Regions from separate parts of the Micromonospora sp. NPDC085948 genome, predicted to be linked through region 2. Evidence: riboswitches for the same ligand, from Rfam matches in the RefSeq annotation. Region 2 holds a riboswitch; the other holds the start of a gene.
The links. Region 2 has a riboswitch for thiamine pyrophosphate ahead of AB0O48_RS32675 (ECF transporter S component). Riboswitches for the same ligand answer to the same signal wherever they lie in the genome.

Region 1 (9,840 bases), on a different contig from region 2:
GAACAGCGAACCCGTTCCGCCGTTCGGGTCGCGGGCCACGAAGTACAGCGAACCGCTCGCGGCACCGGTGACCGGCGCGCTCACGTCCGTGTACGTCTGCCACGCTCCGGTCGACGGCACGACGGCCGTGGCGACCACCGGTCCGTCAACCGCACCGGCGCGGACCTCGATCCGACCGCCAGCGGCGGCCGAGGCGGCCCGGAACCGGATCTCGGTGATGTTGGTCAGGTCCGCCGGAGCGACCGACCACCAGTCACCGTCCTCGATGAACGCGATGCTCTGGCCGCCACCCGCGGTGTCGGCCCCGGCCTCCCGCTGCACGCCGGCGTCTCCGCCGCCGGTGCTCACCGGCGTCCGCCCGGTGGCGGTGAAGTACTCGGCCTGCTTCTGCTTGGGCTGCAGGATCTCGATCTGCCGACCGGTGAGCGCACCGGCGCCGCCGGCACCACCCTCGTCGGTGTAGGTGGCCTCGAAGACCGCGAAGACGTTCGCCTCGGCGCCGTGCCCGGAGGCGAGCGACGTCTGGACGGTGCCGGTGCAGCCGGTGTGCTGCTCCAGCGGGTGGGCGTGCTCGTCGTGACCGAGCAGCACCTGGAGGTTCACCTTGGCGCAGTCGATCTGCCCGTCCTCGGGGTCGGTCACCTTGATCGTGTACTTGACCTGGTCACCCCAGTTGAAGAAACCACCGTCCGGCGGGAACTCGATGGTGACCGTCGGTGCGGTGTTGCCCACGGTGACCGGCACGTTGGCCACCGCCGTACGGCCCTTCGGGTTGGTCACGGTGAGCTGGGCGGTGTAGTTGCCCGCCGTCGCGTAGGTGTGCGTCGGGTTCGCCTCGGTGGAGGTCTGCCCGTCGCCGAAGGCCCAGGCGTAGGTGAGCGCCCCACCGTCCGGGTCCCGGGAGCCGGCGCTGGAGAACGTGACGGTCAACGGCGCCGGACCCGAGGTGGGGTTGGCGGACGCCGCCGCGATCGGCGCGCGGTCACCGGCGGTGTAGTCGATCCGGTAGATGCCGGAGTTGTCGTTGTTGCCGCCGAAGCCGCTGCCCCACTCGATCAGGTACAACGCGCCGTCCGGGCCGAACTCGAAGTCCATCGGCCGGATCATGCTCATGCCGGTCAGCAACTGGTTGATGTCCACCAACGACTTGCCGTCGGCGGTCACCTGCATCGTGTACATCTTGTTCTGGTTCCACTCGCCGAGCAGCGCCTTGCCGTCGTAGTAGGCCGGCCACTTGCGGGTGGAGTTGAGGTTGGGGTCGTACCGGTAGGCCGGGCCGCCCATCGGCGCGCCACCGCCACCGATCTCCGGGTACCGCGCGTCACCGGCGTAGCCGTAGTCGACGGTGGCCGGGACGACCGGTGGGAGGTTGGTCAGGCCGGTGTTGTTCGGCGAGTTGTTCACCGGCGCCGCGCAGTCGAACTTGTCGCCGCTCGGACCGGACGGGAACGTGTAGTCGTTGTAGGCCTCGTTCGTCCCCGTGCAGTACGGCCAGCCGTAGTTGCCGGGGGTGACGATGTTCCACTCGACCAGACCGCGGGGGCCACGGGTCGGGTTGTTCGCGTTGGCGTCCGGTCCGTAGTCACCGACGTAGAGCGTGTCGGTCTTCGGGTCGGTGCCGATCCGGAACGGGTTGCGGAAGCCCATCGCGTAGATCTCGGGACGGGTCTTCTCGGTGCCCGGTGCGAAGAGGTTGCCCGTCGGAACGGTGTACGTCCCGTCGTCCTCCGGGTGGATCCGGATCACCTTGCCGCGCAGGTCGTTGGTGTTCGCCGACGTGCGCTGCGAGTCGTAGTCCTGGCGGCCCGGCCGCTCGTCGAGCGGCGAGTACGCGTTCGACTCGAACGGGTTGGTGTTGTCACCGGTGGCCAGGTAGAGGTTGCCGGCGCTGTCGAAGGTCATGCTGCCGCCCGCGTGGCAGCAGGTGTTGCGCTGCGTGTCGACCCGCAGCACCTGCTTCTCGCTCGCCAGGTCGATGGTGTCGCCGGTCACCGTGAACCGGGACAGCAGGTTGCGGGTGACGTTGTCGTTCGGGGCGTAGTAGAGGTACACCCACTTGTTGGTGGCGAAGTCCGGGTCGAGCCGGATGCCGATCAGGCCGTCCTCGTTGCCGGTGAAGACGTCCAGGTCGACGGCGGTGACGGTGTTGCCGGTGTCCGGCTTGATGACCTGCACCCGGCCGTCGCGCTCGATGTAGAAGACCCGCCCGTCGGGGGCGATGTCCAGCTCCATCGGGTTGCTGGTGTTGCTGTCCAGGGCGATCTTCTCGAAGTTCGAGGTCTTCGTGGCGCCGCAGTCGGCGTCCTCGACACCGGCTGCGGTGCGGATGCCGCCGAGCAGGTGGGACAGGAACTCGGGCTCGGCGAACGACTCCCGGGTGTGTCCGCCACCGGTGTACCAGGAGCGACCGCCGTCGAAGTCCTGACACCAGGAGGTCGGGTGGTCGGCGCCCATCGCGCCCGCGCCCGGGGTGTAGCTCTTCTCGTCCAGGCTGGCCAGCACGTGCACATCCGGCCGCGGGTTGGTCTGGAAGTTGTACCACTCGTCGAACCGGGACCAGCGGTCCGGCAGCTCGGCCGTGGACGGGTGGGCGTGGTCCTCCACCTTGACCGTGGCCTGCTGGTTCTGCGGGTGGTTGGCGAAGTACGCGCCGACCAGGTCGCCGTACCAGGCCCAGCTGTACTCGGTGTCCGAGGCGGCGTGGATGCCGACGTAACCGCCGCCGGCCTTCACGTAGCGCTCGAACGCCGCCTGCTGCTCGGCGTTGAGGACGTCACCGGTGGTGGAGAGCCAGATCACGGCCTTGTACTTCGCGAGGTTGGCGTCGCTGAACGCGGCACCGTCCTCGGAGGCGTCCACGGTGAAGCCGTTGGTGGCGCCGAGCTGTTGGATGGCGGCGACACCGGTGGGGATGGAGTCGTGCCGGAAGCCGGCGGTCTTGGAGAAGACCAGGACCGAGAAGGGATCGTCGGCGGCCTTCTGGGGCGCCTTGGGCGCCACCTGGGTGACCGGGGTTCCGGCCGCTGCCTCCCGTGGGGGGACCTGTGCGGCGGCCGGCGCGGCCTGCGCGGGCGTGCCGAACAGGCTCGTCGAGGCGAGAGCAAGGGAGATGAGGGTTGCGGTGATTGGTACGCGGGCACGACGAGAACGGGACACGCCGCCTCCTGTGTCGTAGTGACGGAGATCGCGGGAGTCGGCACGCCGAAGGCCGTCCCTGATGGAGCCGGTGGTCACACCGTGCCAAGGTGCCCCCACCGACATTTTGTCGAATCGCTAAACAAATTAATTCGACTGGCTCGATGTCCGGCAAGATGCCGGCGGGTAACGGTTCTGCAACGGCAGGCGACATTCCGAACAGGACCGCATGAACCGCCACACAGATCTAGCTCGATTCGGTGCGTTCCGGCCCACCGGCCGCCGCCGAACCTCGCCTTGGCAGACCGACGGATCTGTCGTACGGTGACACGCAAGTAACCCACGGGAGCCCGGTGTACCGGGCTGAGAGGGGGGCTGACAGCCCCCGACCGTCGAACCTGATCCGGATAATGCCGGCGCAGGGAGGAGAGTTGCCGTGCCGTCCCTGGGGCGACTGCATCTGATCACCGACACCCGACCCGGTCGGGACCCGCTCACCGTGGTCCGGGCCGCCCTCACGGTGGCCCGCGCCGACCTGGTCGTGCAGGTCCGGGTCGAGGACTCCGCCACCGACCGCGAGGCGTACGAGCTGGCCCGGCGGGTGCTGGCGCTCTGCCTGTCGTACGAGGCGACTTGCCTGGTCAACGACCGGCTGCACGTGGCGCTGGCGGTGGGCGCGGCCGGCGGACACATCGGAGCGGACGACCTCCCGGTGGCCGCCGCCCGTCGGGTGCTCGGCCCCACCGGTGTGCTGGGAGCCACTGCCCGCGCGCCGGAGACGGCAACCGAGGCCGTCGCGGCGGGCGCCACCTACCTGGGTGTCGGCCCGTGCCACCCCACCAGCACCAAGTCCGGCCTGCCGGACCCGATCGGGCCGACCGGGGTCCGCGCCGTGGCCGACGCCGTCGACGTGCCGGTCATCGCGATCGGTGGCGTGACCGCCGCGCGGGTGCCGGAGCTGCGGGCCGCCGGGGCGTACGGGGTGGCCGTGGTCGGTGCGGTGTCCGCCGCCGCCGACCCGGCGCGGGCGACCGCCACGCTGATCGAGGCCCTGACGTGCTGACCGGCCGGTTCCCGTCGGCGCCGTCGATCGACCGGACCCGGCCGGACGTGGCGGTGGTCGGGGCGGGGCCGATCGGGCTGGCGATCGCCTGGCGCTGCGCCGCCCGTGGGCTACGGGTGGTGGTGCACGATCCGGCACCCGGCTCGGGGGCGTCGGCGGTGGCCGCCGGCATGCTCGCGCCGGTCGCCGAGGCGTACTTCGGTGAGCGGCAACTGACCGAGCTGCTGCTGGCGTCCGCCGCCCGCTGGCCCACCTTCACCGAGGAGTTGGCCGAAGCGACAGGCACCGACATCGGCTATCGCACCGAGGGCACCCTGCTGGTCGGGTTGACCGGAGACGACCTGGCCGAGGCGCGCCGGCTGTGGGCGTACCAGCAGGGGTTGGGCCTGCCGGTGACCCCACTGCGCCCCAGCGAGCTGCGCGACCGCGAACCGGCGCTCGCCCCCCGGGTGCGCGGCGGCGCGCTCGCGCCCACCGACCACCAGGTCGACCCCCGGCTGCTGGTGCCGGCGCTGCGCACGGCCGCGCAGCGGGCCGGCGCGGCGCTGGTGCCGCACGGAGTTCGACACCTGTCCGACGTGGACGCGGGCGTCACGGTTGTCGCCGCCGGCTGCGGGTCCGCCGCACTCACCGGCCTGCCCGTGCGGCAGGTGAAGGGCCAGATCCTCCGGCTCCGCGCGCCCGGCGGCGTCGCGCCGGGCTTCCGGCACGTGATCCGGGGGTACGCCGACGGCGAGCACGTCTACCTGGTGCCCCGCGCCGACGGTGAGGTCGTCCTCGGCGCGACGGTCGAGGAACGGTCGGACACCACGGTCACCGCCGGCGCCGTGCAGCGGCTCCTCCGCGCCGGGGTGGACCTGCTGCCCGAACTGGCCGAGTACGACCTGGTCGAGGCGGTCGCCGGGCTGCGCCCAGGAACCCCGGACAACGCGCCGATCCTCGGGCCCCTGCCCGGCCGACCGGACGTGCTGGCCGCCACCGGTCACCACCGGCACGGCATCGTGCTCACCCCGATCACCGCCGACCTGATCGCGGACCTGTTGCTCACCGGCGTACCCGATCCGCTGCTCGCGCCCTTCCGGCCGGACCGGTTCGCCGGCGCGGCGGCGGACGGTGGACCCGAACCGACGATGAAGGGGGACCTGTGGAGTTGACGGTGAACGGGGCCGGACGAAGCGTCCCGGCTGAGATGTCCGTGGCTGACCTGGTCGGTGTCGTCGCCCCGCAACCCCGGGGGGTGGCCGTCGCGGTGAACGGCGAGGTGGTGCCCCGGGCAGGCTGGGCGACCACGGCGCTGCGCGACGGCGACCGCGTCGAGGTGCTCACCGCGGCGCAGGGCGGGTGACGGGCGTGTCGTTCGAGCTGGGTGGGGAGACGTTCACCTCACGGCTGATCCTCGGCACCGGTGGTGCCGCCAACCTGCACGTGCTGGAGCAGGCCATCCGGGCGTCCGGCACCGAGCTGGTCACCCTGGCCCTGCGCCGGGTGGACACTGCCCCGGGCACCGCTGGCGGGCTGCTGGACCTGCTGGACCGCTGCGGGGTACGGCTGCTGCCCAACACCGCCGGCTGTTATACGGCGACCGAGGCGGTGAAGGTGGCCCGGCTGGCCCGGGACGCGTTCGACACCGACTGGGTGAAGCTGGAGGTGATCGGCGACGAGCGGACGCTGCTGCCCGACGGGATCGAGTTGCTCCGCGCCGCCGAGGAACTGGTCGCCGACGGCTTCACCGTGCTGCCGTACACGAGCGACGACCCGGTGCTCGCCCGCCGTCTCGCCGACGTGGGCTGTGCCGCGGTGATGCCGGCCGGCTCGCCGATCGGCTCGGGGCTGGGCATCGGCAACCCGCACCACATCCGGCTCATCCGCCAGGGTGTCGACGTGCCGGTGATCCTCGACGCCGGCATCGGCACCGCCTCCGACGCGGCCCTGGCCATGGAGTTGGGCTGCGACGGGGTGCTGCTGGCCAGCGCGGTGACCCGGGCCGCGGACCCGGTGGCGATGGCCACCGCGATGCGGTACGCGGTCGAGGCGGGCCGGCTCGCGGCCGGCGCCGGCCGGATCGAGCGCCGCTTCCACGCGCTCGCCTCCACCCCCGACGAGGGAAGACCCGACCTGTGACCGGCCCGCCGCCACCCGCAGGCCCACTGCCGCCGGGAGGCCCGCTGCCACCCGCAGGCCCACTGCCGCCCGCAGGCGCGCTGCCGCCGGGAGATCTTGGAAGCAAAGTGCCCCTGGAGGGGCCGATTCCTTCCAAGATCTCGTTGGGGACCGTGCCGTCGGGGGTTGTCGTTCTGACCGATCGTCGGCTGGTTGCTCGCGGTGGGATTGAGCGGGTTGTTGCGGGTGCGGTGGCCGGGGGAGTGCGTTGGGTGGTGCTGCGCGAGATGGACCTGCCCCGCGTCGAGCGCGCCGCCCTCGCCGCCGGCCTGCGCGCGATCCTGGCCGACGTCGGCGGGACCCTCGTCGTGGCCGGCCCCGACCCGCTCGGCGGCGACGCCGTCCACCTGCCCGCCGCCGGCCCGTACCCGCCGCCGACCCACCGCCTGGTCGGCCGCTCCTGCCACGACGAAACCGAGCTGAACCGCCTGACCACCGAAAAATACGCCACCATCTCCCCGATCTGGCCCACCAAGACCAAACCGGGTTACGGCCCACCCCTGGGACCGGACGGCCTACGGAAGCTGACCAGGATCAGCCCCGTCCCGGTACTGGCGCTGGGCGGCCTCGAAACCCCAGAACAGGTAACCGCCTGCGTAGAGGCAGGAGCCGCAGGGGTGGCAGTGCTGGGCGCGATCATGCGCGCAAGAGACCCAGCCGAAACAGCCACCGCCCTGACCAGCGCCTATGTCGAGGCGGTCACCCCAAAGCTGACCCAAACCCGGCGCGGGGTCACCCAGGTCTCCACGTCAGGGCTGCGGCTGACCGTGCCCACGCAGGGATCAAGCCTGACCGCCCGGAGTGGGCACGGTCGGCCGCAGCCCCCAACCGCAACCAGCAACGGTCCGCCGCAGCCCGCAACCGCAACCAAGAACGGCCAGCCCCCAACCGCAACCAAGGAGGAGAAGTGACCCCAACCACCATCCTCACCATCGCCGGCTCAGACTCCGGCGGCGGCGCGGGCATCCAGGCCGACCTCAAGGTCTTCGCGGCGCTGGGCGCGTACGGCACGAGCGTCCTCACCGCGGTCACCGCGCAGAACACCCGTGGTGTCGACGCCGTGCTGCCGCTGCCGCCGCGCACTGTCGTCGAGCAACTGGAGAGCGTACTCACGGATTTCACCGTGCGCGCGGTCAAGACGGGGATGCTCGGCACCCCGGCGGTCGCCGACGCGGTGGCCGAGGCTGCCCGGGACGGTCGGCTGCCTCAGCTCGTCGTCGATCCGGTGCTGGTCGCCACCAGTGGACACCGGCTCGGTGTGGTGGGTGCGGTGGAGCGGCTGCTGCCGTACGCGAGGGTGGCGACGCCGAACTGCGCGGAGGCCGCGGCCATCACCGGACGCCCGGTGGACGACGTGGCCGGGATGGTCGTGGCCGCCGAGGCTCTGGTGGCCGGCGGCCCGGAGTACGTCGTGGTCACCGGCGGTGACCTGGACGGCGGCGAGGCGGTCGACGTGCTGCACGGCGGCGGGGTGACGACGCTGCTGCGCGCCCCCCGGGTGGACACCCGGCACACGCACGGCACCGGGTGTTCGTTCTCGGCGGCGATCGCCGTGCGGCTCGCGCTGGGCGATCCGGTGCCGGCGGCGGTAGAGGCCGCGAAAAAGTACGTGCTCCGTGCGCTGACCGGCGCACGGAGTTGGGAGCTGGGCGCGGGGCGTGGACCGCTGGACCACTTCGGCTGGTCCGCTTGATCACCAGGGAGGCTGTCATGCAGGCACGAGGCAAGGTGTACGTCGAGGGTTCACGGCCGGATGTCCGGGTGCCGTTCGCGGAGGTGGGGCTGACCGGGGATCTTCCGCCGGTGCGGCTCTACGACACGTCCGGTCCCGGGTCGGACCCGGAGGTGGGGTTGCCCGCGTTGCGCGGCCCGTGGATCGCCGAGCGGGGTGACGTGGCCCCGGTCCGGGGCGCGGGCACGCCGCTCGCCGGCGCGGACGGTCGCCGTCCCACCCAGCTCGCGTACGCGCGGGCCGGGGTGGTGACGCCGGAGATGGAGTTCGTGGCGATCCGGGAGAACGTCGACCCGGAACTGGTCCGGGCCGAGATCGCCGCCGGCCGGGCGGTGCTGCCGCTCAACGTGAACCACCCGGAGTGCGAGCCGGCGATCATCGGCAAGGCGTTCCTGGTCAAGGTGAACGCCAACATCGGCACCTCGGCGGTCAGCTCGTCGGTCGCCGAGGAGGTGGAGAAGCTCACCTGGGCCACCCGCTGGGGCGCGGACACCGTGATGGACCTGTCCACCGGGAAGCGGATCCACGAGACCCGCGAGGCGATCGTGCGGAACTCGCCGGTGCCGATCGGGACGGTGCCGATCTACCAGGCGTTGGAGAAGGTCGGCGGCGACCCGGTGAAGTTGAGCTGGGAGGTGTTCCGGGAGACCGTGATCGAGCAGGCCGAGCAGGGCGTGGACTACATGACGGTGCACGCCGGGGTGCTGCTGCCGTACGTGCCGCTGGCCGTGGACCGGGTCACCGGGATCGTCTCCCGGGGCGGCTCGATCATGGCGGCGTGGTGCCTGGCGCACCACGAGGAGAACTTCCTCTACACCAACTTCGCGGAGCTGTCCGCGCTGCTCGCGCGCTACGACGTGACGTTCTCGCTCGGCGACGGGCTGCGTCCCGGTTCGATCGCGGACGCCAACGACGAGGCGCAGTTCGCCGAGCTGCGCACGCTCGGCGAGCTGACCAAGATCGCCTGGGAGCACGACGTGCAGGTGATGATCGAGGGACCCGGTCACGTGCCCATGCACAAGATCAAGGAGAACGTGGACCTTCAGCAGGAGTGGTGCCACGAGGCGCCCTTCTACACGCTCGGCCCGCTGACCACCGACATCGCGCCCGCGTACGACCACATCACCTCGGCGATCGGCGCCGCGATGATCGGCATGTTCGGCACCGCGATGCTCTGCTACGTCACGCCGAAGGAGCACCTCGGCCTGCCGGACCGGGACGACGTGAAGGCGGGCGTGATCGCGTACAAGATCGCGGCCCACGCGGCAGACCTGGCCAAGGGGCACCCCGGCGCGCAGGACTGGGACGACGCGTTGTCGAAGGCCCGGTTCGAGTTCCGCTGGGAGGACCAGTTCAACCTCTCGTTGGACCCGGAGACGGCGCGTTCGTACCACGACGCGACGCTGCCGGCCGAGCCGGCGAAGACGGCACACTTCTGCTCGATGTGCGGCCCGAAGTTCTGCTCCATGAAGATCACGCAAGAGCTCAAGGAGTACGCGGCACGCGGCATGCAGGGCAAGTCGGAGGAGTTCCTCTCCGGCGGAGGCAAGGTCTACCTGCCGCTGGCCTGACCTGCGCCGGGCCGAGCGCGGCGAACCCGCCGTCCCCGAGGTGATCCACTCGGGTTCACTGGTATTGCGGTATCCGGGCGGCTAGGACAGCCCGAGACCAATGAACCCGAGTGGATCAGGCGCAACCGATCGGGGTTCCGACCCCCCCGGCCGGCGGCCGGTCGCGGTGCCGGCCGGTG
Region 2 (9,840 bases):
GGGCTCTGCCCCCGGCCCACGGCGAGCGTGGGCAGCCACTTCGCGTAGAAGGCACCGGCTCGGGCGCCGGCGCGCGCCTTGCGGCCCAGGCCCGCGTCCGGGTCGATGATGTCGCCGGCCACCGACAGGTGGGCGTCGACCGCCTCCCGCGCGATCAGCAGGTGCATGATCTCCGTGGAGCCCTCGAAGATCCGGTTGATGCGCAGGTCGCGGAGCACCTGCTCGACGTTTGCCGGGCGTTCGCCGCGGGCGGCCAGCGAGTCGGCCGTCTCGTAGCCGCGCCCGCCCCGGATCTGGACCAGTTCGTCGGCGATCTTCCAGGCCATCTCGCTGGCGTACAGCTTGACCAGCGCGGCCTCGATTCGGATGTCGTTGCGGTCGTCGTCGGCGAGCAGACAGCACAGGTCGAGCATGGTCTCCATGCCGTAGGTGGTGGCGGCGATGAAGGAGAGCTTCTGCGCGACCGCCTCGTGCTCGCCCACCGGACGGCCCCACTGGACCCGGTCGGCGGCCCAGCCCCGGGCCACGTTCAGCGCCCACTTGCCGGCGCCCACACACATCGCCGGGAGCGACAGGCGGCCGGTGTTCAGCGTGGTCAGGGCGATCTTCAGCCCCTTGCCCTCGCCGCCGATCACGTTCTCGGCGGGCACGAACACGTCGTGGAACCGGGTGAGGCTGTTTTCCAGGCCGCGCAGACCGATGAACTCGTTGCGCCGCTCGACGGTGATGCCGGCGCTGTCCCCGTCCACCACGAACGCGGTGATCCCACCCCGCCGCCCCTCGGTGGCCGGCACCCGGGCCATCACCACCAGCAGCGTGGCCACGATGCCGTTGGTGGCCCAGAGCTTCACCCCGTTGAGCCGGTAGCCGGTGCCGTCCTCGGTCGGCTCGGCGACGGTGGCCAGCCGGGCCGGGTCGGAGCCGACGTCCGGTTCGGTGAGCAGGAACGCGGACACCTCGCCGGCGGCGAGCCGGGGCAGGAAGCGCTGCTTCTGCTCGGCGGTGCCGAACATCTTCAGCGGCTGCGGCACCCCGATCGACTGGTGCGCGGAGAGCAGCGCGCCGATGGCCGGGCTGACCGAGCCGGCCAGCATCAGCGCCCGGCAGTAGTGCAGGTTGCTCAGCCCGAGCCCGCCGTACGTCCGGTCGATCTTCATGCCGAACGCGCCGAGGTCGGCCAGGCCGTGGAAGACCGAGTCCGGAATGGACGCGTCGCGTTCGATGGCCGCCCCGTCCACCTCGGTGGTCAGGAAGGCGCGGAACCGTCCGAGGAACTCCTCGGCACGGGCCACGTCGTCCGGGTCGGACCGGGGCCATGGGTCGATCAGGTCGAGCCGGAAGCGGCCGAGGAACAACTCCTTGCCGAAGCTGGGCCGGTCCCAGGAGGACTCGCGAGCGGCCTCGGCGACCCGCCGGGCCTCCTTCTCCGAGACCTGCCCGGCCTCCGCGGGCAGCGGTGCGGCGGCTCCGGCGGTCTGCGGGGTGGTGTCGGAATCCGGGCCGTCCGGTGCTGGTCGGCCGTCCTGTGTCGTGGTCACGGCTGCCCCCTCGAACCTCGGTGCGGCTGCTCGACGTGTGCGACTACCGTCACGTTACCCCCGGGTGTTACCCAGGGGTAGCGCTCGGTGGAGAACTGCTCGATCAGCGGCCGGCGACCTCGTCCGGGTCGTCGTCGTCGTCGTCGATGTCGTCCTCACCCCAGCTGCGGCGGGCGAACGGCAGGGCGGCCCAGAACGTCAGGAACCAGAGCCCGGTCAGCGCGCTGAGCACGAAGGCGATCGGCCGGTCCAGCACGAAGTCGGTGATCAGTAGCACCGCGCTGACCATCGCGATCAGCATGAAGGCGAGACCGCCGGTGGCCATCCGGTGCGCGAAGCGCACCAACTCCGGCTTGCGCCCCTGCCGGAACAGGGCCCGGTGGAACGCCACCGGCGAGATGATCATCGCGGTCGCGGCGGCCGCGGCGAGCAGCGCGACGATGTAGACGTCCCGCTGGAACTCCGTGGTCTCGGTGAACCCGTTGCTGAACGGCAGGGTGAGCAGGAAGGCGAAGAGGATCTGCACGCCCGTCTGTGCGACCCGCAACTCCTGCAACAGGTCGGCGAAATTCCGCTGCCAACGCTGCTTCTCGGTCTCCTTGGACACGCGCTACCTCCGCTGCGACGCTACTGCCGGCGGTCCCGGCCGCCGGCAGCAACGCCAATGCCCCACCCGGGTGAGCGCGAAACAGGTTCACGACATTCGCTGTTCACCTTCTGGACGCACGTCGGTTATCAGTACGGCCTCAGGACCCGCGTCGGATCCGACCGGCGTACCGGGCCTCCAGCTCGGTGTTGTGCGCGTCGCCGTCCGGGATGTTCGCCGACAGGTAGACCGGCGGCCGCTCCCCCGCCGCCAGCAGCCGGGCCACCACCTCCACGGTCACCTGCTGGGCGAGCAGCGCCGCGGTGATCGAGGAGACCGCGCCGACCGCGCCGCCGCCGGGCAGCGGCAGGGTCGCATCACCGTACGGAGCGCCGTTGTCGAGCACGACGTCGGCGAGGTCGGCCAGCTTGCGCCCAGACGGGTGGCGGGAGGTCATCCGGCCCGAGTGTTGCGCGGAGGTGATCGCCACCAGGCCGTGACCGCGTTCCTTGACGAGCGTGGCGAACTCCACCATCGCGCCGTTGACCCCGGAGTTCGAGGCGAGCACGAAGACGTCGGTGGGCCGTACCGGCGCCAACTCGTAGAGCCGGTGCGCGACCGCCGGGTCCCGTTCCAGCAGCGGGCCGAGCCGCTCCGCCGGTTCGCCGCCGAGCAGCACCAGGTCGCGCAGCGCGATCCGGTTGGTCGGCACCAGACCGCCCGCCCGGCCGGCGATCTCCATGGCGAGAGCCTCGGAGTGCCCGGTGCCGAACGCGTGCACCACCCCGTCGGCGCGGACGGCGTCGGCGATCAGGTCGGCGGCCCGCCCCACCGCCAGCCGCTGGCTGGCGGCCACCCGGCCGATCGTCTCGGTCACCACGGCCAGGTAGGCCTCGGCACTCACCGTCATGCGTCCTCCGTCGTCCGGTGTCGGTCCAGCCAACGCACCGCGAAGTCGACAGCCGCCCGCTGACTCATCAGCCTGCCGGTCCCGGTGCCGACCGGTCCGGTGCGAACCGCCCCGGTGGCCTCCAGGTCCGTGCCCAGCGCGTCGAAGTCGTCCGCGTCGAGCCGTACGTCCTGCCACCACATCCACTCCCGACCACCGTCGCCGGTCCGCACCGCGGCGCCGACCCGCTCGCGCGGCGAACCGGGGCAGCGGTACTCGGCCAGATGCAGCGAGGTGCTCACGGAGTGGTCCACGCCGAGCAGCAGGACGTCGGCGTCCAGGTCATAGAGCCGGGCGAGGGGAGAACCCTCGCCGAGCATGTCGGCCAGGCCGTGCCCGGCCACCACCTGCTCGGCGGCCGGCCCGAGCGCGGCGAACGACACGTGCGGATGCGAGCTGCGCAGGGCGCCGGGCCAGCCGCGAACCGTCTCTGCGAGCACGCCCATGAACCGGCTCGGCGTGACCGCCGGGTCGAAGCCCGGCATCTCGGCGCGGATCAGCGGCCACCAGTCCGCCGGCACCGGTGGATTGCGCCACCCCGCGGGGTCACTGTTGTCCGGCGTGTGGGTGGGCACCACGATCGTGCCGTCCGGGCCGAGCGCGTCGCGCAGGGCGAGCACCACCGCGTGCGGGCCGCCGCTGACGAACCCCAGCGGACGTAGCGCGGCGTGCACCAGCAGCGTCGCCCCGGGGCGTACGCCCAGCAGGCGCAGTTGCGCGGCGATCGAGCGTCGGGTGCCCGGCCCGCTGGCGTTCGTGGTCACGGCGCCCCTCCCTGGCTGGCCCACAGGCTCAGGCCGTTCCGCCGGCCCGAGCCAGGATCGCCTCGGCGAGCGGACCCGGCGCGGTGTCCGGAATCCAGTGACTCACACCTGGCAACCGCACGAAGCGGTACGTTCCGGTGACGTTCGCGGCGCACGCCTCGGCGGCGGTCTGGCCAATGGCGACGTCCCGGTCACTCCAGACGTAGGTGGTGGGTACCGCGACCGGGCCGACACCGGCCAGGTCGGCGCGGGACATCGCCCGGTACCAGTTCAGCGCGGCGGTCAGCGCCCCCGGCTCGCGCATCGGGGCAACGTAGCGGTCCACCCGGGGCGCGTCACCCACCCCGCCGAGCATCTTGCGCAGCGCGGTCGCGTGCCACGCCAGCAGCACCTTCTCCGCCGTGCCCGGCTTACGGAACAACGTGATGTACGACGAGCGGGCCTTCTGCTGGCCGTCGTTGCTCAGGGCGTACGCCATGGCGGCCGGATGCGGCACGGACACCGCGGTCAGGGTGCGGACCCGGTCGGGGTGCCCGGCGGCGACCGCCCAGGCCACGATCGCGCCCCAGTCGTGGCCGACCAGGTGCACGGCGTCCAGCCCCAGGGCGTCGAGCACCGCCACCACGTCGGCGACGAGTTCGGGGATCCGGTAGTCGGCCACCGCCGTCGGCCGCGCACCGGGCGAGTAACCGCGCTGGTCCAGCGCGTACGTGCGCAGCCCGGCCGCGTGCAGCGCGGGCACCACGTCGTCCCATTCACCGCTGTGCTGGGGGAAGCCGTGCAGCAGCAGGACGGGTACGCCGTCCGACGGACCGCCGGCGGTTACCTCGAACGTGAGACCTCGCGCGTCAACCCGCATGATCGTCAGCCTACCCAGCCGCGGTACGGCCGGCTGAACGCCGAGATGGGCGGATGCCCTGCTGGGCCGGCCCCCCTGGTCAGTGTTAGCGTCGACGAGACAACTTCACATCCGACAGGGGAGCGCACAGCGCTGAGAGTGCGGGCATGCCCGCAGACCCTCGAACCTGATCTGGGTAATGCCAGCGCAGGGAGTTCGGTCGACCTCCAGCCGCGCCGCCGTCCGGTGCCACCGGACGCGCGGCGTGCGTCTTCTCCTGGTTCGATTTACTGAACTGGGAGCACCAGCATGGACAACACCACCAACCGTTGGCGGACCATCGACATCGTGGTCGCCTCGGTGATCGCGGTCGCCTTCGGCGTCATCTTCTGGGCCTGGGGCCTGGTCTGGAGCGCCACCGAGGGTGCGTTCGCGTTCTTCCCGCCGGCGCAGACGCTGCTCTACGGCGTGTGGCTGATGCCGGCCGTGATCGGCGGCCTGGTCATCCGCAAGCCCGGTGCCGCGCTCTACTGCGAGACGGTGGCCGCGGTCCTGTCCGCGCTGCTGGGCAGCCAGTGGGCCGGCACGGTGATCCCGCAGGGCATCGTGCAGGGCATCGGCGCCGAGTTGGCGTTCGCCGCCTTCCGGTACCGGTCGTTCCGGCTGCCGACCGCGATGCTGGCCGGCGCGCTGACCGGCCTCAGCGCCGCGCTGTTCGACTTCTTCGTCTGGAACGACGCCTACGCGCTTGCCGACTACCGAATCCCGTACGCGCTGCTCACCATCGTCAGCGCCACCGTGATCGCTGGTGCTGGCGGCTGGCTGCTGACGAAGGCCCTGGCCAACACCGGCGTCCTGGACCGCTTCCCGGCGGGCCGAGACCGAGCCCTGATCTGACCCCGCCCCGTTGATCAAGAGGTTTGCGTCAGCGGAAGGCGATTTCCTGACGCAAACCTCTTGATCAACGGCGGATGGGCGGGGGACGCGCGGCCCGGAGGGGGTGGATTGGTGGGCGGGGTACTGCTGCGGGGGTTCGGGTGGCGGCACGCTGGGCGGCGCGCCTGGGCGGTGCGCGGGGTCGACCTGCGAATTGAGGCCGGGGAGCGGGTTCTGCTGCTCGGGCCCTCCGGGGCCGGTAAGAGCACCCTGCTCAGCGCGTTGGCAGGGCTGCTGCCCGAGGACTCCGGCGAGCAGGAGGGCACCGTCGAGATCGACGGGCTCGACCCGCGCAAGGGGCGGGAACGCGTCGGCATCGTCTTCCAGGACCCGGAAACCCAACTGGTGATGGCGCGCTGCGGCGACGACGTCGCGTTCGGTCTGGAGAACCGCGGGGTACCGACCGACGAGATCTGGCCCCGGGTGGACGAGGCGCTACACCGCGTCGGCTTCCCGTACCCCCGGGACCGCCCCACCGCCGCGCTCTCCGGCGGCGAGCAGCAACGCCTCGCCCTGGCCGGCGCGCTGGCGCTGCGTCCCGAGCTGCTGCTGCTCGACGAGCCGACCGCCAACCTCGATCCGGCCGGGGCCGACCTGGTCCGCCAGGCGGTGGCCGGCGCGCTGCACGCCGACACCACGCTGATCCTGGTCGAGCACCGGGTCGCCGAGGCGCTGCCGCTCGTCGACCGGGTGGTCGTCCTGGAGCCAGGCGGCGGGGTCCGCGCGGACGGCACCCCCGAGGCCGTCTTCGCCGCCCACGGCGCCGCCCTGGCCGCCGAGGGGGTCTGGGTGCCCGGTCACCCCATCGCGCCCCGGCCGGCCACCGCCGCGCCGGGGGACCTGTTGCTCACCGCCGACCGGCTCGGCCTGCCGCCCCGGCTGGGCTCCACCGACCTGGGGGTACGCGCCGGCGAGGCACTCGCCGTACGCGGACCCAACGGCGCCGGTAAGTCCACCCTGGCACTGCTGCTCGGCGGGTTGCTCCGGCCGGGCGCCGGACGGGTCACCGCATCCGTCGAGCTGGCCGGCGCGGACCACCGCACTCCCCCACACCGCTGGCGGGCCCCCGCACTGGTCCGCCGGATCGGGTCGGTCTTCCAGGACCCGGAGCACCAGTTCGTCACCAGCACCGTCTTCGACGAGCTGGCGCTCGGCCCACGCCGGACCGGTCAGCCCGAGGCGGCCGTCAACGAGACCGTCAGCGGGCTGCTGGAACGGCTGCGACTGGTCCGGCTCGCCGCCGCCAACCCGTACACCCTCTCCGGTGGTGAGGCGCGGCGGCTGAGTGTGGCGACCGCCCTGGCCACCGCGCCCCGCCTGCTGATCTGCGACGAACCCACCTTCGGTCAGGACCGGCGGACCTGGCGGGAACTGGTCGACCTCTTCGCCGACCTGCGCGACGCCGGGCACGGCCTGGTCGCGGTCACCCACGACGCGGACTTCGTGGCCGCGCTCGCCGACCGAACCATCACCCTGCGACGCTCCTCGGACGACGACCGATGATCAGCATCGAGTCGGTCGCCACACCCGGTGCGCCGTTGGCCCGCCGCAACCCGGTGGCGAAGGTCGCCGCCGCGCTGGTCTTCTCGTTCACCCTGCTCGCCACCCTGGACCCACTGGCCCCGGCGATCGCCATCGCGCTCGAACTCGCCGTGCTGCCGCTGTTCGGCATCGGCTACCGGGTGCTGGCCCGGCGGGCCTGGCCGCTGCTCCTCAGCGCCGCCGGCATCCTGGTCACCCTTGTGCTCTTCGCCGCCGACCGGTCCGGTCGGGTCCTGCTGGACGCCGGACCGGTGCTGGTGAGCACCGGCGTGCTGCTCACGGCGCTCGGGCTGGTGCTGCGCATCTTCGCGGTGGCCCTGCCCGGTGTGATCGTCTTCGCGACCACCGACCCCACCGACCTGGCCGACGCGTTGGTCCAGAACGCGAAGGCGCCGGCCCGGTTCGCCATCGGGGCACTGGCCGCGTTTCGCCTGGTCCCGCTGCTCGGTCAGGAGTGGCAGATGATCAGCATGGCCCGACGCGCGCGCGGGGTCGACGCGGGACGCAACCCGCTCGCGAAGCTACGACTGTTCGCCTCCACCGCGTTCGCGCTGCTGGTCGGGGCGATCCGCCGGGGCACCCGCCTCGCCGTCGCGATGGACGCCCGGGGCTTCGACGCCGGCACTCCCCGGACCGCGGCCCGCCGCCAACGCTTCACCCGCGCCGACGCGCTCCTCATCGTCGGGGCCGCCGTGCTGGCCGGTGCCGCCCTCACGACAAGCGTCCTGGTCGGCACCTTCCGCCCCCTGATCAGCTGAGCCCGTCCCGGGTCACCCGCACGCCCGCCGCCCGCGCGGGCCCGCCGTGCGCGGGCAAGATCTGCACAACATCAGGGATGTAGTGGCCTCGTTGGCGCAGGAGGCCACTACATCCCTGATGTTGCTGTCAGCACCCGGCGCCCCACCCGACGGGGCGGGGGCGGATCGGTCAGCTGCGGCGGAAGGCGTAGCGGCGGGTCTGGCCGGCCTGTTGGCTGCGTCCGCCGCCCGAGCGGTTGCCGCCGCCCTGCGGCGGACCGGCCGTCGGTGCCGCCGGTCGCCCGGCCGCCGGTGGCAGATCGTCCACCGCCGGAGCGTCGACCGCCGCCGGCACGTCGAACGCTGCCGGCACGTCGACCGGCGCCGGCACGTGGACCGGCAGCGTCAACGCGTCCGAGACGGCCGCCGCCGGCAGCGCCGGCCCGACCAGCACCGCCGGCCCGACCAGTGCCGCCGGTAGCGCCGGCTCGACCAGTGCTGCCGGCTCGACCGGCAGTGCCGGCTCGGTCGGTTCGACGGCGAGGTCGAGGCGGGTGGGTGGGAGCGGGCCGTGCTCGGCCGCCGGGTCGATGCCGAGCGGCGTCGCGCCGGGGGTACGGGACTTCTTCGGATTGCGCCTGGCAGGCATCCGGGCCTCCTTCGGTGCCGACCGGCTCGGCCGGTCCCGCGTTCCGGCGGTCGGTCGGATCGGCTGGTGACCGTCGCGGCGCGACGGTCGAACGGGAGAGACTGCTCACCGGGGTCGGGCAGGGCCAGCGCCGCCGAAGTGCGGGTGGGATGCGGGACGCCCGGGAGCGCACGGACCGCGACGCGGGGCGGCGGGCCGGCTCGGAGAAGGGGCGTCAGTAGCGCATGCCCGCACACTATCGCCGGTCGTCCGTCGGCGCAGCCGATTTTCCTGGCACCATCGGCGGCATGCTTATCGCGTTCTCGGTAACCCCGCTCGGAGTCGGTGAGTCTGTCGGTGACCTGGTCGCCGAGGCGGTACGGGTGGTCCGCGACTCGGGTCTGCCCAATCGCACCGACGCCATGTTCACCACGATCGAGGGTGAGTGGGACGAGGTGATGGCGGTCGTCAAGCGGGCGGTCGACGTGGTGGCCGCACAGGCGCCTCGGGTGAGCGTGGTGCTCAAGGCCGACATCCGCCCGGGGGTGACGGACGCGCTCACCGCGAAGGTCGCGCATGTGGAGGATCGCCTGGCCCGGGAAAGCTGAGCATCATTTGCCGATAACCGGCTGTCGAGACGACTCACCCACGTTTTGCCGCACCGCGATACGGTCCTAGCACGTAAGTCCGACGGCGAGAGGTGGCGGCACGAATGGCTGAGCAGGCGACGGCGCAGATCGGTGTGACCGGGTTGGCGGTGATGGGCCGTAACCTGGCCCGCAACCTGGCCCGCAACGGCTTCACGGTGGCGGTGCACAACCGGTCGCCGGAACGCACCCGCAGCCTGGTTGCCGAGCACGGTGACGAGGGCACGTTCGTGCCCGGCGAGACGATGGCCGACTTCGTGGCGTCGCTGGAGCGGCCCCGCGCGGTGATCGTGATGGTCAAGGCGGGTGCGCCCACCGACGCGGTGATCGACGAGTTGGTGCCGCTGCTGGAGGAGGGCGACATCATCGTCGACTGCGGCAACGCCCACTTCGCCGACACCCGCCGCCGGGAGGAGGCGCTGCGCGCACAGGGGCTGCACTTCAGTGGCACCGGCGTCTCCGGTGGCGAGGAGGGCGCGCTGCTCGGGCCGAGCATCATGCCCGGCGGCTCCACGGAGTCGTACGCCAAGCTCGGGCCGATGTTCGAGAAGATCGCTGCCCAGGTGGACGGCGTGTCGTGCTGCACCCATGTCGGGCCGGACGGTGCCGGGCACTTCGTCAAGATGGTGCACAACGGCATCGAGTACGCCGACATGCAGCTCATCGCCGAGGCGT

Region 1: another riboswitch for thiamine pyrophosphate. It lies ahead of thiE (thiamine phosphate synthase); the one in region 2 lies ahead of AB0O48_RS32675 (ECF transporter S component).

What each region holds. Positions count from the first base shown of each region.
Region 1 covers NZ_JBFBJW010000002.1:558,461-568,300, forward strand. The annotation lists gene AB0O48_RS08450 (ThuA domain-containing protein) at 1-3,156, opposite strand, end outside; TPP riboswitch at 3,468-3,577, shown strand; gene thiE (thiamine phosphate synthase) at 3,572-4,198, shown strand; gene thiO (glycine oxidase ThiO) at 4,195-5,352, shown strand; gene thiS (sulfur carrier protein ThiS) at 5,343-5,543, shown strand; gene AB0O48_RS08470 (thiazole synthase) at 5,540-6,319, shown strand; gene AB0O48_RS08475 (thiamine phosphate synthase) at 6,463-7,269, shown strand; gene thiD (bifunctional hydroxymethylpyrimidine kinase/phosphomethylpyrimidine kinase) at 7,266-8,051, shown strand; gene thiC (phosphomethylpyrimidine synthase ThiC) at 8,069-9,661, shown strand.
Region 2 covers NZ_JBFBJW010000020.1:90,992-100,831, reverse strand. The annotation lists gene AB0O48_RS32700 (acyl-CoA dehydrogenase family protein) at 1-1,538, opposite strand, end outside; gene AB0O48_RS32695 (DUF6328 family protein) at 1,642-2,145, opposite strand; gene AB0O48_RS32690 (SIS domain-containing protein) at 2,285-3,034, opposite strand; gene AB0O48_RS32685 (AAC(3) family N-acetyltransferase) at 3,031-3,837, opposite strand; gene AB0O48_RS32680 (alpha/beta fold hydrolase) at 3,866-4,696, opposite strand; TPP riboswitch at 4,803-4,907, shown strand; gene AB0O48_RS32675 (ECF transporter S component) at 4,985-5,572, shown strand; gene AB0O48_RS32670 (ABC transporter ATP-binding protein) at 5,684-7,114, shown strand; gene AB0O48_RS32665 (energy-coupling factor transporter transmembrane component T) at 7,111-7,911, shown strand; gene AB0O48_RS32660 (hypothetical protein) at 8,081-8,539, opposite strand; gene AB0O48_RS32655 (MTH1187 family thiamine-binding protein) at 8,827-9,126, shown strand; gene gndA (NADP-dependent phosphogluconate dehydrogenase) at 9,231-9,840, shown strand, end outside.